3 regions of the Massilia forsythiae genome follow, and region 2 is predicted to be linked to each of the others. Evidence: riboswitches for the same ligand, from Rfam matches in the RefSeq annotation. Region 2 holds a riboswitch; each other region holds the start of a gene.
The links. Region 2 has a riboswitch for cobalamin ahead of HH212_RS04735 (TonB-dependent receptor domain-containing protein). Riboswitches for the same ligand answer to the same signal wherever they lie in the genome.
Positions count from the first base shown of each region.

Region 1 (7,800 bases), 1.5 Mb from region 2:
AGGATTGGCCGGATGACGAAGCGCCAGGCAGCAAGGACGGCGGCGCATGAGCGGCATCGACCTGTTCGCGCTGCGCTTCGGGCTGGCCGCGCTGGCCAGCCTGGGCGCCGGACTCGGGGTATGGGCATTGGCGACCATCGGCATGCGCCTGCTGCCGACGCTGGCGCTGCAGCGCTCGGCCTGGCTGCTGGGCCAGCTGACCGTGGCCGCCGCCTTTGCATCCGTGCTGCTGCCGCACGGCGACGGCCTGCGCATGGTGCCGGCGATCGCCATCGACGAGCTGGCCGGCATGCCGGCGGGTGCGCCGGCCGCGCCGGCTCCGGCGTCCGCGCCGGCCGCGGCGGCGTTGGCGGCGCCGGCAACGCCGCCAGCCACGCCGGCCTGGCCGGTGCTCGCGGCGCGCGCCTGGTGCGCCGCCTACCTGCTCGGCCTGGCGCACGCGGCCTGGAGACTGGCGCGCGGACAGCGCCTGCTGGCACGCCTGGCCGGCGCCGGCCGCCGCCTGGCGCCGGGCGGGTCGCCGGCCTGCCTGCACGACGGCGTGGCGGTGATCGAAGTCGATGCGCCGGTCTCGCCCATGCTGCTCGGTCCGTTCAAGCCGCGCCTGCTGCTGCCCCTGCACCTGCGCGCCTTCGAACCGCTGCAGCAGCAACTGATCGTCGCCCACGAACTGACCCACCTGCGGCGCGGCGACCTGCACTGGAGCGCGGCGTGCGTGCTGCTGCAGGCGCTGTTCTGGTTCAATCCGGCGATGCGGGTGCTGGGCGCCGGGCTGGTGCAGGCGCAGGAACTCGGCTGCGACCGCGACGTGCTGCGCGGCCGCCCGCCGGCGCAGCGCAAGGCCTATGCCATGGCGCTGCTGGCGCAGCTCAGGCTGCAGCACCCGGCCAACGCCGCGGGGCTGGCGTTCGGCGCCGGCGCCGCCGGCATGAGTGGCGACATGCTGGGCGCGCGCATGGCATTGATCCGCGATCCGGCGCGCGCCCGGCACGGCCGCCTGCGCAGTGCGGGAGCGCGCGCCGCCGCCGTGGCCGCCCTCGCCGTGCTGCTGGGCGCCGGCCTGATGCTGCAGCCGGCACTGGACGGAGATGCCGGCCCTGCCCCAGGCAGCGCGCCGGCGCGTGCAGGCGCGCACACCGGCATGAATCTCAGCACCGGCACCAGCACCGGCACGGCCGCGGCGGCGCCGCTGCACTGCATCGAACTGGTCGATGCCGCCAGCGCACGCCCCCTGCTGCGCCAGGGCCAGTGCGACACCCGCATCACGCCCGCCTCCACCTTCAACATCGCGGTCAGCCTGATGGGCTTCGACGCCGGCATCCTGCGCGACGAGCACACCCCGCGGCTGCCGTACGCGCCCGGCTATGCCGACTGGAACGCCAGCTGGCGCGCCAGCACCGACCCCACCAGCTGGATCGGGAATTCGAACGTGTGGTATGCCCAGCGCGTGGTCGAAGGCATCGGCGCGGCCGCTGTCCAGCGCTACGTCGACGGCTTCGGCTACGGCAACCGCGACCTGTCCGGCGACCATGCCGGCGCGGACGGCAAGCTGCCGGCCTGGGTCGGCTCGACCCTGCAGATCTCGGCGACTGAGCAGGCGGCCTTTTTGCGCAAGGTGGTCAGGCGCGAACTGCCGCTCCAGCCGCGCGCCTACGAGATGACGGCGCGCCTGCTGCGCCTGCCGGGCCTGGTGGACGGCTGGACGGTGCACGGCAAGACCGGCACCGCCTCGCCGCGCCGGGCGGACGGCAGCGAAGACCCCGGCCACGCCTACGGCTGGTTCGTCGGTTGGGCCAGCAAGGACGGCCGCGATGTGGTGTTCGCCGAGCTGGCGCTGGTGCCGACGCAGGAAGGCAGCTACGCCGGCCCGCGCGTGCGCGACGATTTCCTGCGCCGCTTGCCTGCGCGCCTGCGCGCCTTGTGACGCCCGGCGCGCCCTTCATCCACTTCCACGCCAGCCACCGATGACCCACATGACGCCATCCCGCGATGCGCTCGCCGCTTCCCTGCCGCTGCCGTTTGCCACCCTCTTGCGCGGCGCTTTCCTTTGCGCCGCCCTGCTGCCGGCCGCACCGGCCACGGTGGCGGCGGCCGGCTGGGACGACCCGCAGCAACCGTTCGAGCTGTTCGGCGACACCTATTACGTCGGCACCCGCGGCCTGAGCGCGGTGCTGGTCACCTCGCCCGCCGGCCACGTCCTGATCGACGGCGCCGGTCCCAACGGCGCAGCGCAGATCGCGCGCCACGTGCGCCGCCTCGGTTTCCGCGTCGAGGACATCCGCTACATTCTGAATTCGCACGCCCATATCGACCACGCCGGCGGCATCGCCGCACTGCAGCGCCGGTCCGGCGCCACCGTGGTCGCCGGCGCGGCGGCGCTGCCGGTGCTGCAAAGCGGGCAGCCGGACCGCAACGACCCGCAGGCGGCCAACCTGACGCCGATGCAGCCGGTCGCCGGGGTGCGCGCGATCGGCGACGGCGAGACGATCGCGCTCGGCCCGCTGCGCCTGACCGCGCACGCCACGCCCGGCCACACGCGCGGCGGCACCAGCTGGACCTGGCAGGCGCGCGCCGGCGCACGCACGGTGGACATGGTCTACGCCGACAGCTTGAACGCGATCGGCGACGACGCCTTCCGCTACGGCGGCAACACCCGCTATCCGGCGGCGCGCGCCGACATCGAGCGCTCCAGCGCGCTGCTCGCGGGCCTGCCCTGCGACATCCTGGTGTCCGCCCACCCCGAGCAGAGCGGCCTGTGGACGCGGCTGGCGCGCCGCGCCCGCTCCGGCCAGGCCGCCTTCATCGACCGCAACGCCTGCCGCGCCTACGCCGACGCAGCGCGCGCCCGGCTGCGCGACACGCTGGCGTCCGAGGCGGCCGCGGCGCACCGATCGATCACTGAAGGAGGAAGCCGGCGATGACACAAGCGACGATGAAACAGACGACGATGAAACGATGGCTGGCAGGTGCCCTGCTGTGCGCCTGCGCGCTGGCGCACGGCGCCGAATGGAAGGAAGATGCGCGACTGGAACGCCTGTTCGGCGACCAGCACGTGCATGCCACCTTCATCGTGCACGACCTGGCCGCCGACACGTACACGGTGCACGACCGCCGCCGCGCCGAGACGCGCTACATCCCGGCATCGACCTTCAAGATTGCCAACAGCCTGATCGGCCTCGCCACGGGTGCGGTGGCCAGCGTCGACGAAGTGCTGCCCTACGGCGGCAAGCCGACCCGCCGCCCGGAATGGGCGCACGACATGTCGCTGCGCGACGCCATCCGCGTCTCCAACGTGCCGGTGTACCAGGGCCTGGCGCGGCGCATCGGCCTGGCGCGCATGCGCGAGGGGCTGCGCCGGCTCGACTACGGCAACATGGACCCGGGCACGGTGGTCGATACCTTCTGGCTGGAGGGACCGTTGACGATCAGCGCGCTGGAACAGACCCGCTTCCTGGACAAGCTGGTGCAGGACCGCCTGCCGCTGCCGCAACCGGCGATGGCGGCCGTGCGCGCCATCCTGCGCCAGGAAGGCGGCGCCGAGCTGTACGCCAAGACCGGCTGGGGCGTACGGCCCGATGCGGACGCCGACATCGGCTGGTGGGTCGGCTGGGTGGTCAAGGACGGCAAGGCCCATACCTTCGCCTTGAACCTGGACATTCCAGACGACGCCACCGGCGCCAAGCGCGTACTGCTGGGCCGGGCGGCCTTGCAGGCGCTCGGCCTGCTGTCGCCGTAAAGTACGGCGCGAAGTGCGCCGCTATGTGGGCCGGCGAACGGGAAAAACGCGGCGGGTGGACTATCATGTGTTCCATAACCATTACCAAAATGACATGATCGACTTCCTATGACCCAGTTGACCCTCCAGCAGAAATGCTTCCTGCTCCTTCTCACCATCGTCACCATCGGCTTCGTCTGGATCCTGATGCCCTACTTCGGCGCCGTGTTCTGGGGCATGGTGTTCGCGATCCTGTTCGAATCGCTGTACCGCCGCTTCCTCGGCGTGACCAAGCAGAAGCCGACCTGGGCCGCGCTGCTGACGCTGCTGACCGTGATCGTGTCGGTGCTGATCCCGCTCGGCCTGATCACCGCCTCGCTGGTCAACGAGGCGGCCACGGTGTACAGCCGGGTCGGCTCCGGCCAGATCAACTTCGCCGAATACTTCCAGCGCATCCTCCACGCCCTGCCAAGCTGGATGGTCGGTTTGCTGGAGCGCTTTGGCCTGACCAGCATGGCCTCGCTGCAGCAGAAGCTGACTGCCGGCGCCACCCAAATCAGCCAAACCGGCGCCAAGTACGCGCTCAACTTCGGCATGAACACCTTCGACTTCCTGGTCGGCCTGACCGTGATGCTGTACCTGCTGTTCTTCCTGCTGCGCGACGGCGAGTCGCTGGCGCGCCGCATCCGCCACGCGGTGCCGCTGGGCCGCAAGTACAAGAGCCGCCTGTTCGACAACTTCACCACCGTGATCCGCGCCACCGTCAAGGGCAACGTGCTGGTGGCGGCGGCGCAGGGTGCGCTGGGCGGCCTGGCGTTCTGGTTCCTGCACGTGGAAGCGCCGCTGCTGTGGGCCGTGGTGATGGCCTTCCTGTCGCTGCTGCCGGCGGTCGGCGCCGCCATCGTGTGGGTACCGGTCGCCATCTACTTCCTGGCCACCGGCGCCATCTGGCAAGGTGTCTTCCTGGTCGTGTTCGGCGTGCTGGTGATCGGACTGGTCGACAACCTGCTGCGCCCCCTGCTGGTCGGCAAGGACACCAAGATGCCGGACTACGTGGTGCTGCTGTCGACCATCGGCGGCATGGAGCTGTTCGGCCTGAACGGCTTCGTGATCGGGCCGGTGGTGGCGGCCCTGTTCATCGCGGCGTGGGACCTGTTCGCGTCGGCGGAGGAATTCCACGATGAGTGAGGCGCGGGATGCGATAGCGGTTTTGCAAAGCGATCCCATGCACGTATAATCGCCCGCGCCTGGTGCAGCGCGCATGGTTCCATGCGCAGTTAAACGGGAAACACATGGCCATGCCGCCGCGCGCGGCCGGCCAGGGTGTGCTGCCCCCGCAACGGTGAACAAGCGTCGTCGCCGACGACAGGCCGTCTCGAACAACCACTGTGTCCATGGACATGGGAAGGTGGGACGGTCCGGCTTGCGAGCCCGGATACCGGCCAGGCAGGTGGCGCTTCAGATGAGGCGCTGTTCAGTCGTACCCGCGGGGAAGCGGGTGAGACTGCAGGTTCACGTATCCATCAATGAAACCATCCCTGATCCTCGGCCTGGCCGGGGCGCTGTGCGCCGTCGCGCACGCACAGGCGCAGACCGCGCCCGATTCCCTCCCATCGCAACAACAAGACCCGGTGCAGCCGATCCCGGCGACGGTGCGCGTCAGCGCCCACTACGACAACGGCGTCGGCACCGCGGACGCCGCCAGCGAAGGCACGGTCACGGCCGCGCTGATCGCCAGCCGGCCGGCGCTGCGGCCGGGCGAGGTGCTGGAATTCGTGCCGGGCGTGATCGTCACCCAGCACAGCGGCGACGGCAAGGCCAACCAGTACTTCCTGCGCGGCTTCAACCTCGACCACGGCACCGACTTCGCCACCTTCGTCGACAGCATGCCGGTCAACATGCGCACCCACGCGCACGGCCAGGGCTACACCGACCTGAACTTCCTGATCCCGGAACTGATCGGCAAGATCCACTACCGCAAGGGGCCGTACTACGCCGACGAGGGCGACTTCGCCTCGGCCGGCGCCGCCCACATGGGCCTGGTCGACAAGCTGGACCGGGGCCTGGCCGCGCTCACCGTCGGCGCCGACGGCTACCGCCGCGCCGTGGCGGCCGATTCGAGCGCGCTCGGCGCCGGCAACCTGCTGTATGCGGTCGAGCTGGCGCACAACGACGGCCCCTGGCGGACGCCGGAAGCCTTCCATAAATCGTCGGCGCTGCTGCGCTGGACCGGCGCTATCGGCATCGACCGCTTCAGCTTGACCGCGATGGCCTACCGGGGCGCCTGGCACGCCACCAGCCAGATCCCGCTGCGCGCGGTGCAGGGCGGCGCGCTCGACGAATTCGCCGCGGTCGACCCGAGCGACGGCGGCCACACGGCGCGCTACAGCCTGAGCGCCGAATGGCGCCGGCGCACGGCGGACACGCTGAGCGAGGCGCATGCCTACGCGGTGCGCTCGGACCTGGCGCTGTACAACGACTTTACCTACTTCCTCGACGACCCGGTCAATGGCGACCAGTTCCTGCAGACCGAGCGGCGCAAGATGGGCGGCTTCGACCTCGCCCACACCTGGTTCGGCCAGCTGGCGGGACGGCCGATGAACAACGCGGTCGGGCTGCAGGGCCGCTTCGACCGCATCGCGCCGCTCGGCCTGTACGCGAGCGCACGCCAGCGCATCCTGTCCACCACGGCCGAATCGCGCGTGTCCGAAGCCAGCGCCGCGGCCTGGTTCCAGAATACGGTCCAGTGGACGCCCTGGCTGCGCTCGATCGCCGGCGTGCGCTGGGACCGCTACCGCTTCGACGTGGCCAGCTCGATCCTGGAAAACAGCGGCACGGCCGACGACCACGTCGCCTCGCCCAAGCTGTCGCTGGTGTTCGGGCCGTGGAACAAGACCGAGTTCTTCGCCAACTACGGCGAAGGCTTCCACAGCAACGACGCGCGCGGCACCACCGCGCACCTAGCGGCGCGCGAGCTGGAACCGGTGGACCCGGTGACGCCGCTGGTGAAGACGCGCGGCGCCGAGATCGGCGCGCGCAGCGAGATCGTGCCCGGCCTGCAAAGCTCGATGGCGCTGTGGGGACTGCGCTCGGCCTCGGAACTGGTGTTCTCGGGCGACGCCGGCGACACCTCGCCGAGCCGCGCCAGCAAGCGCTCCGGCATCGAGTGGAACAACCATTACGTGGCCAACCGCTGGCTGCTGCTCGACCTCGACCTGGCCTGGTCGCGCGCCCGCTACACCGGCGTCGACGCGGCCGGCGACCACGTGCCGGGCGCGGTCGAGAAGGTGGCTTCGTTCGGCGCCACCGTCAACGATGCCGGCCCGTGGTCGGGCGCGTTCCAGCTGCGCTGGTTCGGCCCGCGCCCGCTGATCGAGGACGACAGCGTGCGCTCCTCCAGCACCGCCATCGCCTACCTGCGCGCCGGCTACCGCATCGATCGGCGCTGGCAGCTGACAGCGGACGTGTTCAACCTGTTCGACCACAAGGCGAGCGACGTCGACTATTACTACGCGTCGCGCCTGCCGGGCGAGCCGGCGGGCGGGGTGGACGATATCCACTACCACCCGGTGGAGCCGCGCACGCTGCGGTTGACGTTGCGGACCACGTTCTGACCAGTACCATTTTTGACCAGCACCATTGATACCGTCGTCCCCGCGAAGGCGGGGACCCATACTGAGTATCCGAAGTTGTTACGTTGAAGTACCGGGGCTGTTCCGGGATCACTGGGTTCTGTTGGCTCTGCATGGGTCTCCGCCAAGGGGGCCGCCTAGGCCGGGGACGACGTATATGCGCTATCGGGTCATCACCCGCCGGCGCGCGCCGTCACCGGGTAGCCGGCCGCGTCGATCGCCTCGGCGATCCGGCCCAGGTCGGCGCCGCTGTCGATGGTGACCTGCTTGGTCGGCAGGTCGATCTCGACCCTGGCATCCTGGTCGACTTCCTGCACGGCCTTGGTGACGCGGCCCACGCAGTGCTTGCAGCTCATGTCTTCGACGGTCAGTTGGTACATCGTGTGTTCTCCTGTTGGCTGCGGCGCCGGATGCGCCGCGTTCACAATGGGCGCCGGATGCGCCTCGTTGCTT
Region 1 is NZ_CP051685.1:5,815,485-5,823,284, forward strand. Features, by position in the region: gene HH212_RS24375 (BlaI/MecI/CopY family transcriptional regulator) at 1-50, shown strand, start outside; gene HH212_RS24380 (M56 family metallopeptidase) at 47-1,924, shown strand; gene bla (subclass B3 metallo-beta-lactamase) at 1,974-2,921, shown strand; gene blaOXA (class D beta-lactamase) at 2,948-3,736, shown strand; gene HH212_RS24395 (AI-2E family transporter) at 3,845-4,903, shown strand; cobalamin riboswitch at 4,947-5,176, shown strand; gene HH212_RS24400 (TonB-dependent receptor) at 5,242-7,329, shown strand; gene HH212_RS24405 (heavy metal translocating P-type ATPase) at 7,521-7,800, opposite strand, start outside.
Region 1: it holds a riboswitch for cobalamin, as region 2 does, so the genes downstream of both, HH212_RS24400 (TonB-dependent receptor) here and HH212_RS04735 (TonB-dependent receptor domain-containing protein) in region 2, are expected to answer to the same signal.

Region 2 (7,800 bases):
TTCGCCACTCGCCGCCAGGTTGCCCCGCGCTGCCGTTCGACTTGCATGTGTAAAGCATGCCGCCAGCGTTCAATCTGAGCCAGGATCAAACTCTTCAGTTCAATCTCTGTTTGTTGGCATTGCTGCCATCGGTATTGCTACCGAGTCGCTCACTCAAAATACTGACCGTCACTCATTGCTGAGCAACGTATTTCTTTTTTGTGAACATTTGATAACTTAAGTAATCGGCAGAGCTTTCGCAGCTGCCGGCACCTTCATCAAACGCCCACACTTATCGACTGTTTATTGTTAAAGAACTCGTATTCAGACCTGCCTTGCTGCATTCTGCGAATCGTTTTGTTCGTCAGCAGCAGAGAAGCGAGATTATGCAGTGTTTCGTTTGCGTCGTCAACTTCTTTTTTTCTACAACACATCGTCAATCGATCTGAAAATTCAACGCATTTACTCCGTTAAACTTTCGTGTGCTGCAGAAGCAGGAAGAGAACTATAGCAAATGGTTCGATAGTCGCGCAAGCCCTGCCATTGCGTTGTCGGGACGAAAAAGATTCTCAAAGGCGACAAAAATTGCCGTCATTAATGTCGTTACCGATTGCATTAGTACATTATTGCTGTGCTATCGTTGCCGCCTTCACCAGACCATCGATTGCCATGCATTTCCCTCTCATTCCCTCGACCGCCAATCCCACCCTTGCCTCCCAGCTCGATGACGCCATCAATAACAAGACCAAGCCCCTCGGCAGTCTCGGCACGCTGGAGCGCCTGGCAAGGCAGTTGGGCCTGATCCAGGAAACCGCCGCGGTATCGATCGACCGGCCGGCCATGCTGGTCTTCGCAGGCGATCATGGCGTCGTGGCGGAAGGCATTTCTGCTTATCCGCAGGACGTCACCTGGCAGATGGTCGAGAACTTCCTGGCCGGCGGCGCCGCCATCAATGTGTTCGCGCGCCAGAACGGCTGCGCACTGTCGATCGTCGACGCAGGCGTCAAGCACGACTTCGGCCAGCGCGCGGGCCTGGTCGACCGCAAGATCGCGCCCGGCACCCGCAACTTCGCGCTGGAACCGGCCATGAGCGCGCAGCAGTGCGCCACCGCGCTGGAGCACGGTGCCGCGCTGGTCGCCGACCTGCCGGGCAACGTGGTCGCGTTCGGCGAAATGGGCATCGGCAATACGACCGCCGCCGCGGCGCTCATGCACAAGCTGGCCGGCATCCCGGCGGCGGAATGCGTTGGCGCCGGCACCGGTCTCGCGCCGGACGGCATCCTGCGCAAGCAGCAGGTGATCGAAGCGGCGGCGGCACGTCACGCCGGCGTCGACGATCCGCTTGCGGTGCTGGCCACCTTCGGCGGCTTCGAGATCGCGATGATGACCGGCGCCATGCTGGAAGCGGCGCGCCGCCGCAAGGTCTTGCTGATCGACGGCTTCATCGTCACCAGCGCCGTTCTGGTGGCGGCGCGCATGGCGCCAGCCATCCTCGACTACTGCGTGTTCGCGCATTGCTCGGACGAAGCCGGCCACCGCCGCATGCTGGACGCCCTCGGCGCGGCGCCGCTGCTGCAGCTCGGCCTGCGCCTGGGCGAAGGCACCGGCGCCGCGCTCGCCCTGCCGCTGCTGCATGCCGCCGCCAACTTCCTGGAGCAGATGGCGACCTTCGCCTCGGCCAGCGTCAGCGGCAAATCCGCATAAGACCAGGACGAGCGCATGCAGCAAGTCCGCCTGTTCTTCATCGCGCTGCAGTTCTTCACCCGGCTGCCGATCCCAGGCTGGGTCGGCTTCGAGGCGAGCTGGCTGCAGCATGCCTCGCGCTATTTTCCGCTGGTGGGCTGCGTGGTGGCGGCCATCGCCGCCGCCGTGTACGCGCTGGCGGCGCTGGTGTTGCCGGCGCCGGTGGCGGCGGTGCTGTCGACCGCGGCGTCGATCTATAGTACCGGCGCCTTCCACGAAGACGGCTTCGCCGACACCTGCGATGGCCTCGGCGGCGGCATGACGCGCGAGCGGGTGCTGGAGATCATGAAGGATTCGCGCGTCGGCGCCTACGGTGCGATCGGCATCGCCTGCATGCTGGCCACCAAGCTGTCGGCCCTGTCCATGCTGCCGCCGCGCGACGCCGTCGCCGCGTTGTTGCTGGCGCATCCGTTGTCGCGCCTGGCGGCCACGGCGCTGATCTGGCGGCTGGCGTACGTGCGCGGCGAGGGCAAGGCCAAGCCGCTGGCGCACCGGATGACGCATGTGGAATTCGCCATCGCTACCCTCGGCGCCTTGCTGCCCGCCGCCGTGCTGCTGGCCTTCGGCTGGGTTACGCCGGCCGCCGTGCTGGGCGCCGTGCTGGCCTGCCTGCTGGCCGCGTTCTGGCTCGGCCGCATCTTCGTGCGCCGGCTCGGCGGCTATACCGGCGATTGCCTGGGCGCGGTCCAGCAGGTGGCGGAAGCACTGGCCTACGTGGCCGTGCTGGCCACGCTGGGCCATGGCGCCTGGACGGCTTCCTGACGCCGGCGCCATGAAGTCGACACGATGAAGCTGCTGTGCGTGCGCCATCCGCAGCCCGCGATCGCCCCCGGCCATTGCTACGGCGCCAGCGACGTGCCCGTGGCCGAGGCGGAACTGGCGCGCGTGCATGCGGCCCTGGCCGGCGCCGGCCTGCCCGGCGCGCTGCCGGTCTATGCCAGCCCGCTGCAGCGCTGCTCCCTGCTGGCGCGGCGCCTGCAGCCGTGCGCCCTACGGCTCGACGCGCGCCTGGCCGAAATGGATTTCGGCGCCTGGGAACTGCGTCCCTGGTCCGGCATCGCGCGCGTCGAGGTCGATGCCTGGGCGGCCGACCTGCTGCACTACCGGCCCGGCGGCGCCGAGAACGTGCTCGACGTCGCCGCACGGGTCGCCGCCTTCGTCGGCGACCTGCGCACATCGTCATATAGCGGCGCACCGGGCGGCACGGGCGGCGACGGCCCATGCGGCGAACCGGCCGGGCAGGCGCAGGCGCTGCTGCTCTGCCACGCCGGCACGATCCGCCTGCTGGCGGCGCTGGCGACCGGCCTGCCGCTCGAACAGGCCGCGCTGCAGGCCGCCGCCACGCCGCACCGCATCGGCTACGGCGAAATCGTCGCGCTGGACTGCTGAAGCCGGCGCCCGAGGCAAGGCCGTGCGCCCCGCCATCGCTCGCCGTGCAGGCCGGATAAACCGCCGTCGGCGCGCCGATCCGCCGTATAATGACGCCGTTTTGGTGCTCGCGTCCGTGTCCACGGACGCAGTTAAACGGGAAACACGGACTCTGCCAACACCCGGCATCCCGGCAATCATCGACAGCGCACGGCGCGATTGCCCGGACATGCCGCCAGAGCCAACGTGTGCTGCCCCCGCAACGGTAAGCAAGTGCCGCCTCGCTTCGAGCGCGGCAACCGTCTTCTATGCCACTGTGCGTTCGCATGGGAAGGCCGGACGGCCATACTTGCCAGCCCGGATACCGGCCAAAAGGTGGAGGCGTGCCCGCGGATGCGCTTCCGTTCAATCCGGCCCACGGGGACGTCGGCCGGTTGCCCAATCACGTAGAACATCGCCATGACGCACATCCTTCCAGGCCGGCCGGCCGCGCCTTCGTTCGCGCAGCCGCCTGCACGCCCGCTTTCCCGTCCGCTCGCGCTCGCGCTGGCCCTCGCCGCCGCCTTCGGCGCACAGCATGCCGGCGCCGCCGACGCCCTGCCCGACACCGTGGTCGTCACCGCCACCCGCACGCCGCAGCGCGCCGACCAGCTGATCGCCGACACCACCGTCGTCACCGGCGAAGAGATCGCCCGTTCCGGCGCCGGCTCGGTCGCGGATGTGCTGCGCCGCCAGCGCGGCATCGAGATCGTGCGCAACGGCGGCGCCGGCACCAGTACCAGCGTCTACCTGCGTGGCGCCAACGCCAATCAGGTGGTGGTGCTGATCGACGGCGTGCGCATTGGTTCCTCGACCAGCGGCGTGGCGGCCTGGAACGCGATTCCGCTGTCGGCGGTGGAGCGCATCGAAGTCGTGTACGGTCCATTGAGCTCCCTGTACGGCGCCGACGCCATCGGCGGCGTGGTGCAGATCTTCACCAAGCGCGGCCAAGGCGCGCCGGCGCTCAGCGCCAGCATCGGCGGCGGCACCTACGGCACCAACCAAACCCAGGCCGCCGTCACTGGCACGAGCGGCGGCGAACACGCGGTCAGCTATGCGCTCGGCGTCGCCCACGAGGAAGCGGACGGCTTTTCGGCCACCCGTTCCGGCGCCTTCGGCTACAACCCGGACGACGACGGCTACAGCCGCAACAATGCCAACGGCCGCGTCACCGTGCAGCTGGCGCCCGGCCACGAAGCCGGCGCCCAGTTCCTGAAAAGCCGCCTGCGCGCCCAGTATGACAGCAGCGCGTCCAGCTTCGACACGCGCAATACCCAGGACCTGGACAGCTACGCCGTGTTCCTGAACGATCGCTTCCTGCCCAACTGGCGCAGCAGCGTGCAGGCGGCGCGCGCCGAGGACAAGCTGGCCAGCTACACCAGCACCGCGCTCTCCGGTACCAGCCGCATCGACACGCGCCAGGACGAACTCACCTGGCAGAACACGATCGACCTCGGTCCCGACACCTTGCAAGTGCTGTTCGGCCACCGCAAGGAAGAAGTCCTGTCCGTCACCGGCGGCGGCGCCGCCCCGAGCCCGCTCAACAAGACCCGCATCACCAATTCGGTGGCGGCCTCGTACGACATGAAGCGCGGCAGCCACCTGTTCGATGTCAGCGCACGCCGCGACCATGCGGAGTACGGCGGCAAGACCACCGGCGCGGCGGGCTACGGCTACCAGTTCAGCAAGGGCCTGCGCGCCACCGCCAGCGTCGGCACCAGCTTCCGCGCGCCGACTTTCAACGAGCTGTACTACCCTGGCTACGGCTTGCCGACCAACCGGCCGGAACGCGGCCGCAACGCCGAAGCCGGCCTGCGCTACGACATCGCCGACGTCGAACTGGGCGCCAATTACTATCGCAACCGCCTGACCGACATGATCGTCACCGCCAACCCGTGCCCCGGGCGTGCCGGCAGCTGCGCCTACAACGTCAACCACGCCCTGCTGGAAGGCTTGACGCTGTCGGCCGCCACGCGCCTGGCCGGCATCGACCTGCGCGCCAGCGCAGACCTGCAGGATCCGCGCGACGAGACCACGAACAAGCAGCTGGCGCGCCGCAGCAAGCGCCACGCCGCCGTCAGCGCCAACTACACTGCCGGCCAGGTGGACAGCGGCGTCGAGCTGCAAGCCTCCGGCCGCCGCTTCGACGATGCCGCCAACAATAACCGCCTGGGCGGCTACGGCTTGCTGAACCTCTACGGCACCTGGAACCTGGCACCCGAATGGTCGCTGCTGCTGCGCCTGGAAAATGCGGCGGACAAGCGCTACGAACTGGCGCGCAACTACGGCACCGCCGGCCGCACCTGGTTCGCGGCGATCCGCTACGGCATCCGCTGATCCGCCCACCGTCCGAGTCCAGCGCATGCATCCCGCCCCGCCCCCGCTGCACGACCAGCGACCGCTCCCGGCCCGTCCGTCGCAGCCGCGGCGCGCCGCCTTGATCGTCGGCGCATTGCTGCTGGCGGCGCTCGCCATCCTGCTGGCGTCCGGCATGATCGGTTCGGTGGCGCTGGCGCCGGCGGAATTGCCGGCGGCGCTGGCCCAGCTGCTGCACGGGACGCCGGACTCGCTGGCGGCCTCGCTGCTGGCGCTGCGCCTGGGACGCGCGCTGACCGCCTTCGTCACCGGCGGCTCGCTGGCGCTGGCCGGTGTCATGATGCAGGCGCTGCTGCGCAATCCGCTGGCCGACCCGTACATATTGGGTATTTCGGCCGGCGCCTCGGTCGGCGCCCTGTTCGCGCTGCTGCTGATGTGCGCCGCCGCCACCGTCGACGGCGCCGCGCTGGCCGGCGCCATCGCGGTGTCGATGCTGCTGTATGGGCTGGCGCGGCGCGACATGCGTGCCGGCACGGTGGCCGAAGGCGGCGCCTCGACCCTGCTGCTGACCGGCGTGATCCTGTCCTCGGCCTGCATGGCCCTGGTGACGCTGATGCTGTCCATCGCCCCCGAAGGTTCGCTGCGCAGCATGGTGTTCTGGATGATCGGCGACCTGGCCGGTGCGCCGCTGCGCGCCCTACCCTGGATCGTGCTGGGCGGCGCCCTCGCCTACGCCGTGCGCGGCGCGCGCGCCATGAACATGCTGGCCCTGCATGCGGAAGCCGCGGTCACGCTGGGAGTGGGCGTCGGCGCGCTGCGCAAGGGGCTGTTCCTGGTGTCCGGCCTGCTCACCGCCAGCGCGGTGACGAATGCCGGTTCGATCGGCTTCGTCGGCCTGATCGTGCCGCACGCCTGCCGCTTCGCCTTCGGCCCCGACCACCGCGTGCTGGTGCCGGCGGCGGTGCTGGCCGGCGGCGGCTTCCTGGTGCTGTGCGACACGCTGGCGCGCACCGTGATCGCGCCTACCCAGCTGCCGGTGGGCGCGATCACGGCCATCATCGGCGCGCCGGTGTTCCTGTACCAGCTGCATCGCCTGCGCAAATGACCGGCAACGCCATGACCCTCAGCACGCGCCAGTTGACGCTCGGCGCCGGCGAACGCACCCTGGTGTGCGGCCTGGACTGGCGCGTCGGTGCCGGCGAATGCTGGAGCATCATCGGCCGCAACGGCGCCGGCAAGAGCACGCTGATGCGCACGCTGGCCGGCCTGCGCGCGCCGGAGGGCGGCAGCGTCGAGATCGACGGCCGCCCCTTGCGCGACTGGCCGCTGGAAGCGCTGGCGCGCCGCCGCGCCTACCTGGCGCAAGCGCGCCACGACGCCTTCGCCTACAGCGTCATCGAGACCGTGCTGTCGGCACGCCACCCGTACCACGCCGAGCGCTACTGGGAAGGCGGCGACGACCACCAGGCGGCGCTACAGGCGCTGGCCGCGCTGGACGCCGGACACCTGGCGGCGCGCGACGTGCGCACCCTGTCCGGCGGCGAGCGCCAGCGCGTCGCCATCGCCGCCCTGCTGGCCCAGGACACGCCGCTGCTGCTGCTCGATGAACCCGCCAACGCACTCGACCTGGCGCACCAGGTGCGGATCACCGGCCTGCTGGCGCGCCTGTGCCGGCAGCAGGGCAAGACCGTGGTCATGATCGGCCACGACCTGACCCTGGCGTACGGCATCTCGACCCATGCTTTGCTTTTAAAAGGCGACGGCGCCTGGCATGCCGGCGCCGTCGACGACGCCATGCGGCCGGCGCTGCTGGGCGACTACCTCGGCCATCCGATCGAGATGATCGAACACGGCGGCCGCCGCATCTTCATTCCACTGGAACCGCCCCATGCATGACTTGACTCCCGAACAGACCGCTGCCCTCAACGAGCGCCACCGCGAGCGCATGGCGCGCAAGAAGGCGATGATCGACGCCCGCATCGCCGCCGCCGACAAGCAGGTTGGCATCCTCATCGTCAACACCGGCAACGGCAAGGGCAAGAGTTCGAGCGCCTTCGGCATGGCCGCGCGCGCGCTCGGCCACGGCATGAAGGTCGGCGTGGTCCAGTTCATCAAGGGCGCGATCAAGACCGGGGAGGAAGCCTTCCTGCGCCGCTTCCCGGACGAGGTCAGCTTCCACGTGATGGGCGAAGGCTATACCTGGGAGACCCAGAACCGCGAGCGCGACGCCGCCAAGGCGGCGCTGGCCTGGGAACAGGCGCGCCGCTTCCTGCAGGACCCGGCCATCGGCCTGGTGGTGCTGGACGAATTGAACATCGCCCTGAAATACCATTACCTGGACGTGCACGCGGTCAT
Region 2 is NZ_CP051685.1:1,091,823-1,099,622, forward strand. Features, by position in the region: rRNA gene HH212_RS04715 (16S ribosomal RNA) at 1-101, opposite strand, end outside; gene cobT (nicotinate-nucleotide--dimethylbenzimidazole phosphoribosyltransferase) at 649-1,683, shown strand; gene HH212_RS04725 (adenosylcobinamide-GDP ribazoletransferase) at 1,699-2,484, shown strand; gene HH212_RS04730 (histidine phosphatase family protein) at 2,509-3,111, shown strand; cobalamin riboswitch at 3,196-3,477, shown strand; gene HH212_RS04735 (TonB-dependent receptor domain-containing protein) at 3,550-5,466, shown strand; gene HH212_RS04740 (FecCD family ABC transporter permease) at 5,492-6,550, shown strand; gene HH212_RS04745 (ABC transporter ATP-binding protein) at 6,562-7,341, shown strand; gene cobO (cob(I)yrinic acid a,c-diamide adenosyltransferase) at 7,334-7,800, shown strand, end outside.

Region 3 (7,800 bases), 1.0 Mb from region 2:
CGCAAGCGGCGTTTCAGGATGGCGAGGATCGGGTCGCAGGCGGTCAGGTGCGGCGCCAGCAGGATCTCGGTATGCGGGCAGGCGCGGCGCGCGTCTTCCACCGCTTCCGGGATCTCCATCTTGACGTGGCCAGCCGCGTTCAGGATCAGCGGCACCACCAGCACCCGGCGCGACGAGCGCGCCGCGGCCAGCAGGGCGGCGTTCATTTCCGGCGGCGCGAACTCGATGAAGCACAGCTCGATGCGCCAACCCGGCTGGCGTACGCGCCACTGGTCGACGAATGCGCGGATTTCCTGGTTGCCGGAATCCTCGCGCGAGCCGTGGCCGACGATGAGGACGGTGTCGCCGCCCTGCACCGGCGCCGACCGCAGCATGATGGCCTCGCTGACGGGGGCCGGCGTGGTGAAGGCCTGCTGGTTGGTCGGCTGCTCGTTGATGGCCTGTTGCTCGTTGAGAGCCGCGGTGGTGACGATGTGCGTCATGCGCTCGCCTTTCTGAAACGGTGGGTGAAAGTGGGGTCGTACAGCTTGGAGCGCACCAGCGTCTCCCAGTGCAGCGCGCCCAGGGTGGGGCTGGCGACGATCATCGCCTGGCTGGCCACGCCGGACTCGCGGCAGCGCGCCTTGATGTCGGCCAGCGTGCCGCGGATGATCTTCTCCTCGCCCGGCCAGCTGGCCTTGTGCACCACCAGCATCGGCGCATCCTCGGGCCAGCCGGCCGCGCGCAGCGCCGCCTCGACCTTGTACAGCAGCGTGATCGACAGGAAGATGCAGATGGTGCTGCGGTGCGCCGCCAGGCTGGCCAGGTCTTCGCCTTCCGGCATCGGCGTGCGCCCCTCCACGCGCGTCAAGATGACCGTTTGCGTCACTTCCGGCAGCGTCATCGATTCGCCGGCGGCGGCCATCGACGCCATCGCCGACGACACGCCCGGCACCACGGCCCATTCGATGCCGGCCGCGACCAGCGGGCGCGCCATCTCGATCAGCGCGCCATACAAGGCCGGGTCGCCGGTCTGCAGGCGCACCACCACCGCGTGCGCCTGCGCCTGCTCGATCAGCCAGGCAGTCATCTCTTCCAGCGTCATGTCCTTCGAATCGCGGATGACGGCGCCGGGCGGCGCGTACAGCGTGGCGGCGCGGTCGACCAGCGAACCGGCGAACAGCACCGCACCCGCTTGCGCCAGCAGCTTCTGGCCCTTGACGGTGATGAGTTCCGGGTCGCCCGGGCCGGCGCCGACGAACCAGATCTTGCCGGGACCGCCGGTGGCGGGAGTGGATGCGGATGTCATGCGGGCGTTTCTCCTGATCGATGATGCGCGTGGCCTTGCCGGTCCTGCGGCTGCCCCTGTTGCGGCTGATTTTGCGTTTGTTCTTGCGTCTGCGGCGCCGGCGCGTGCCGCTGCGCTGCTGGCTCTGGACACGCCAGGGGCTGCGCCGGTGATGCCGCCGGCAGTGCATGCAGCGCTTCCAGTAACGCATCCACGCTGCGCGGCGCCGGCCCGTCCGCCAGCACGCCGCGCGCCGCCAGCGCCGCGTGCAGCGCCAGCGCGGCCGGCTGGCGCTGGCCGGCGGCCTGCAAGGCATCCGCCTGCAGCACGACATCGTGCGCCGCGCCGGAGGCGATGCAGCGTCCGGCCGCCATCAGGTGGATGTCGTCGGCCCAGGCGTAGGCGAAATCGACGTCGTGGGTGGACAGCAGCACCGTCACGCCGCGCGCCGCCAGGCCGTCGAGCAGCGCGGTCAGCTCGCGCTGCATCGGCGCGTCCAGCCCGGCCATCGGCTCGTCCAGCAGCAGCACTTCCGGCTGCATCGCCAGCACGCCGGCGATGCAGACGCGCTTCTTCTGGCCGAAGCTGAGGTGGTGCACCGCGCGCGCGCCGAATCCGGCCAGGCCGACCGCGTCCAGCGCCGCCGCCACGCGCGCACGCACGGTGGTCTCGTCCAGGCCCAGGTTCAGTGGCCCGAACGAGACGTCTTCCTCGACCTGCGCCGAGAACAGCTGGCGCTCCGGATTCTGGAACACCAGGCCGACGCGGCGGCGCAGGTCGGTCAATCCGGCGCGCCCGTATTCGTAGGGGCGACCGTTCCACAGCATGCGCCCGCCGGTGGGACGCAGCAGGCCGTTCAGGTGCTGCAGCACGGTGGTTTTACCGGCGCCGTTGGGGCCGAGCAGCGCGTGGCGGCGTCCGCGTCCGAGCGCCAGGCTGCAGCCGCGCAGGCCGGCGCTGCCGTCGGCGAACACGTGCTCGACCGCCTGCAGTTCCAGCAGGGCCGGGACCGCCGCCAAGGCAGCGGACGCGCTCGAAGTGGGTACGCTCGACGCCGGCACGCTCGACGCGGACCGGTTGGCGCCGGGCGTGTTCATGGCGGGCGCGCTCACAGCCGGTCTCCCACCGCCAGCGCCAGCAACACGGAACCGGCCAGGACGGCGTACGCGTTCTGGCGCGGCGCCTGCGGGAACACGGCCGGCAGGAAGCGCAGCGAACCTTGCAACGCGCGCGCCTCGGCCGCCGTCTGCAGCGCCGCCGTGCGCTGCCACACCTGCACCGCCATCTGGCCAATCAACAAACCCATCGAACGCCACGCATGGCGCCAGCTGCGGTAGCCCAGGCGCGCGCGCTGCGCGGTGACGCCTTCGTCCCAGGCCTGGCGGAACACGAACAGCATGCGGTAGCACAGCACCATCAAGTCCAGCAGCAGTTCCGGCGTGCGCAAGCGGCGCAGCAGGCCGATCAAGTCCGGCAGCGGCGTGCTCAGCACCAGGCCGAGCAGCGCGGCCAGCACCGCCAGCGCGCGCAGCGCGGTGCGCGTGACGACCGGCAGCAGCGCGGCGGTCCAGTGCCAGCCGCCGTCCGCGCCCGGCGTGGCGACGCCCGGCGCGGCGACGCCCGGAGTCACCAGCATCGTCAGGCAGGACAGCAGCAGGAAGCCGAGCGGCGGCAGCGCCACGGCGAGATAGGTACGCAGCGGCACGCGCGCGCCCGCGACGGCGGCCAGCACCAGCAGCGCGGCGAGCGCCGCCAGCACCGCCGGGCTGCGCGCGATCCAGGCGGACACCACTCCGGCCAGCGCGAACAGCGCCTTGGCCGACGGCGCCACGCCGCGCCAGCGGCAGGCGTAGGCGGCCGACTCAACCCGCACGGTGCTCCTGCGCGGTGGTGGCGCTCGATGCCGGACCTGCAGCGGCCGGCGACCCGGCGGCCGGAGACTCGGCGGCCGGCGATCCGCGAGTCGGCGACCCGGCGGCCGACTCGCGGGTATCCGCAGCAACGGCGTCGATGGGGCGCGGCGCCGGGGAGGCGGCCGCGCGTTTGGCGCGCTCGCGCGTCACCGCGCCGCCCAGCCAGTAGCCGATCACGCCGGCGCCGATGGCGGCCTGCAGCGCGAACAGCAGCGAGGCGATCTCGCTGCTGGCCGGTTCGATCAGCGGCGCAAACCACGGTTTGTAGCCGGGCGCGATGCTGCCGATCGCCTTTTGCGCGCGGTCGTCGGAACCGCCGAACAGCGCCGGCGCGTCCGCCCCCGGCTGCGCCGGCGGCGCGCTCGCCAACCACAGCGGCAGCACGGTCAGCAGCACCACCGCCGCCAGGATCAGCCAGTTGCGGACCTTCATGCGCGCTCCCGGCGGCCGTAGGCCATCAGCGGCAGCGCGCGCAGCTCGTCGGCATTGAAGCGCGCCATCGCGTTCGTCACCAGCACGGTGAGCAACCCTTCGCTGATGGCGATCGGCACTTGGGTCAGCGCGAAGATGCCGGCGAACTTGACGAACGAAGCCGGCACACCCCCGGCCGCGTCCGGAAAGGCCCAGGCCAGCTGCAGCGAAGTGGTGACGTAGGTCGCCAGGTCGCCCAGGCAGGCGGCCAGGAACACGGCGATGCTGCGCGGCAATCCCAGCGCACCGACCGCGCGGAACACGCCATAGGAAACGAAGGGGCCGACGATGGCCATCGAAAATACGTTGGCGCCGAGCGTGGTCAGGCCGCCGTGCGCCAGCAGCAGCGCCTGGAACAGCAGCACGACGAAGCCGACCGGCACCATCGCCGCGGGCCCGAACAGCAGCGCGCCCAGGCCGACGCCGGTGGGATGCGAGCAGCTGCCGGTGACGGACGGCAGCTTCAGCGCCGACAGCAAGAAGGCGAACGCCGCGGCCACGCCCAGCAGCATGCGCCGCTCGGGATGCGCCTGCAGGCCGCGCCCGATGCTGCGCAGGCCCCAGGCGACGAAGGGAACGGCGGCAGCGGCCCAGCCCAGCGCGTGCGCCGGCGGCAGGAAACCTTCCATGATGTGCATTCGAAACCTCCCGTCGAATGGTCGATAAGAGCACCATGGCGGAGGCGAAGACGGTCGACGGGGCGGCAGAAACTGCGTGCAGAAAGCCGGTCGACAGCGGCTTCCCGTCACCCCGGGGAATGATGCTGGCAATGTCTGGGCCGGTATTCTGGCTCGCCGTCATCCTTCCCTGCCCCTTCCCGCGCAGTGCGCAGTGGTCATCGGCAGGGTCGTCAGGCTTACAGCAGCGGGGGCTGCACCGGAATGGCCGTGCGCTACGCACGGTTTCACCGGTTTCCCGTTTAACGCCCGTCCCGGTCGGGAAGGAGCGCACCCAAAGGGAGGATATTACACTGAGCGGTGATCGCGTGCCAGACCTGGCGCGCGGCGCTGTCGTGCGCATGCCGACATGCCCGGCGGCGCTCCCGGCTGGTCGTCAGGCCAGCTTGACCGGACATTTACCGTTCGCGGCCACCCCGAACGGTCGCGTCCGCAGTATGCTCGGAAGACGATCCGGTCAATACCACGGATCGCAGCGGGATTTTTCCGTTGCCGATGAGGTCCATGCAATACCAACCCACAGGAGAACGATCATGGCGTATGTCGATGGTTTCGTGGTGCCGGTCCAACAGTCCAAGCTGGAGGTGTACAAGGAGATGTCCCGACAGTGCGGCGCCATCTGGCGCGAACTCGGCGCGCTCGAGTTCCGCGAATGCGTCGCCGACGACGTCAAGCCCGGCCAGTGGACCTCGTTTCCGCAGAGCGTGCTGCTGGAAGAAGGCGAAGTGGTGGTGTTTTCCTGGATCGTCCATGCATCGCGCGCCAGGCGCGACGAGGTCAACGCCAAGGTGATGCAGGATCCGCGCATGGCCGAATTCATGAAACCGGAAAACACGCCGTTCGATGGCAAGCGCATGATCTACGGCGGGTTCGAGATGGTGGTGGATTTGTAGCGCAGACGAGAAAACGCCCTCCAGATCAGAAATCTGGAGGGCGTTACGCATTGCTTGGTTTATTTTTCAGAACGGAATATCGTCATCCATATCCGAGAAGTTCGCGGCCGGCTTCGGCTGCGGACGTGCGGCCGGTGCCGGCGGCGCCTGGCGCGGTGCCGGACGGCTCGGTGGGGCGTCGTAGCCCTCGTCGCCGCCGTAGCTCTCGCCGCCGCCCATGCCCTGGCGGCCACCCAGCATCTGCATGTTTTCCGCGACGATGTCGGTCGAGTAACGCTCGACGCCGTCCTTGTCGGTGTACTTGCGGGTCTGCAGGCGACCTTCGACGTAGACCGACGAGCCCTTCTTGAGGTACTGGCCGACGATCTCGGCCATGCGGCCGAAGAAGGAAATGCGGTGCCACTCGGTCAGCTCTTTCTGCTCGCCGCTATTGCGGTCCTTCGACTTGTACGAGGTCGCGACGGCGATGTTGGCGATGGCGTCGCCGCTCGGCATGTAACGGATTTCCGGGTCGCGGCCGAGGTTGCCGACGATGATGACCTTGTTGACTGATGCCATGGTGAAACTCCTATGCTGGTTCCCTGACTCTGCGTGGTGTCTAAGTGCCAAGGAAGTTGTTTAAAAATTGATCCGCTATTATGCGTTGCCGGGTAGTTCGAAGCAACGTTTCGATGCGTTTTTCGCATGCGCGGCGACGGGGTTTTTACGACACCCGCTCAGACATCGGAAGTGGGGGCAAAGTGCCTCGAATGGAAGAGATGGGCGTCAATATTCTTGGGGTCTTTGTGAAGTAGGCAAGGAAAAAAAATTTTCGGTTTTTGGTGAGTCTGTCATTGAATTGGGCGCGATGCAGACCACATACGGAAGACCCCGGTTTGCCCGTTGTTGAGTGCCTTGCCAAAGAGGCATTTCAAGCCGTTAACGCGCGCGCGCCGTCGCGCCGGGGCCGAATACGTACGTAATCGAAACCCGCTATAGTGACGGGTTCTCCCTTGATTGGCCCGCTCGGCGCGACGATCTCGTGTGCCGGCCGCAGGCGCCCTTACCATGGAAAGGCTGCAAAACTAGCTAATGGAAGAAATCCGTATCCGCGGCGCTCGCACGCACAACCTCAAGAACATCAATCTCGACCTGCCGCGCAACAAGCTGATCGTCATTACCGGCCTGTCGGGTTCCGGCAAGTCCTCGCTCGCCTTCGACACCCTGTACGCCGAGGGCCAGCGCCGCTACGTCGAGTCGCTGTCGGCCTACGCGCGCCAGTTCCTGCAGCTGATGGAAAAGCCGGACGTCGACATGATCGAGGGCTTGTCGCCCGCCATCTCGATCGAGCAGAAGGCGACCTCGCACAACCCGCGCTCCACCGTCGGCACCGTCACCGAAATCCACGACTACCTGCGCCTGCTGTACGCGCGCGTCGGCACGCCCTACTGCCCGGACCACTCGCACGAGCCGCTGACCGCGCAGACCGTGTCGCAGATGGTCGATGCCGTACTGGCCATGCCGGAAGGCACCAAGCTGATGATCCTGGCGCCGGTGGTGGCCAACCGCAAGGGAGAACATGGCGACCTGTTCCAGTCGATGCAGGCGCAGGGCTTCGTGCGCTTCCGCGTGCAGAGCGGCACCGGCGTGGCCAAGATCCACGAGATCGAAGACCTGCCTAAGCTCAAGAAGACCGAAAAGCACACGATCGACGTCGTCATCGACCGCGTAAAAGTCAATCCGGAGATCAAGCAGCGCCTGGCCGAGAGTTTCGAGACCGCGTTGCGCATCGCCGACGGCCGCGCCGTGGCCTACGAGATGGACACCGAGAAGGAACACATCTTCTCGAACAAGTTCGCCTGCAATGTCTGCGGCTATTCGCTGCAGGAGCTGGAGCCGCGCCTGTTTTCGTTCAACAACCCGATGGGCGCCTGCCAGGAGTGCGACGGCCTGGGCCACATCGAGTTCTTCGATCCGAAGCGCATCGTGGCCTTCCCGAACCTGTCGCTGGCGTCCGGCGCCGTCAAGGGCTGGGACCGCCGTAACCAGTTCTATTTCCAGATGCTGAGCAGCCTGTCGGAGCATTACGGCTTCGACCTGGATAAACCGTTCGAGCAGTTGCCGAAGCCGGCGCAGGACGTGGTCCTGTTCGGTTCCGGCAAGACCTCGGTGCCGTTCGCCTATGTGAACGAGCGCGGCCGCACCGTGATCCGCGAGCACACCTTCGAGGGCGTGGTCAATAACCTGCAGCGGCGCTACCGCGAGACCGATTCGATGGCGGTCAAGGAAGAGCTGGCCAAGTTCATCAACGAAAAGGAATGCCCGACGTGTAATGGCGCGCGCCTGCGCACCGAGGCGCGCTACGTCAAGATCGGCAATGGCAAGCAGCAGCGCGCCATCTACGAGGTGGCCAGGACGCCGCTGCGCGATTGCCTGAAATATTTCGATGGCCTGGAACTGACCGGCGCCAAGAAGGACATCGCCGACCGCGTGATCAAGGAAATCGTGGCGCGCTTGAAATTCCTGAATGACGTCGGTCTGGATTACCTGTCGCTCGACCGCAGCGCCGACACCCTGTCCGGCGGCGAGGCGCAGCGCAT
Region 3 is NZ_CP051685.1:2,128,227-2,136,026, reverse strand. Features, by position in the region: gene HH212_RS09235 (sirohydrochlorin chelatase) at 1-374, opposite strand, end outside; gene cobM (precorrin-4 C(11)-methyltransferase) at 479-1,288, opposite strand; gene HH212_RS09225 (energy-coupling factor ABC transporter ATP-binding protein) at 1,285-2,379, opposite strand; gene cbiQ (cobalt ECF transporter T component CbiQ) at 2,376-3,140, opposite strand; gene HH212_RS27810 (energy-coupling factor ABC transporter substrate-binding protein) at 3,130-3,612, opposite strand; gene HH212_RS09210 (energy-coupling factor ABC transporter permease) at 3,609-4,289, opposite strand; cobalamin riboswitch at 4,411-4,621, opposite strand; gene HH212_RS09205 (DUF1428 domain-containing protein) at 4,862-5,221, shown strand; gene ssb (single-stranded DNA-binding protein) at 5,288-5,779, opposite strand; gene uvrA (excinuclease ABC subunit UvrA) at 6,293-7,800, shown strand, end outside.
Region 3: it holds a riboswitch for cobalamin, as region 2 does, so the genes downstream of both, HH212_RS09210 (energy-coupling factor ABC transporter permease) here and HH212_RS04735 (TonB-dependent receptor domain-containing protein) in region 2, are expected to answer to the same signal.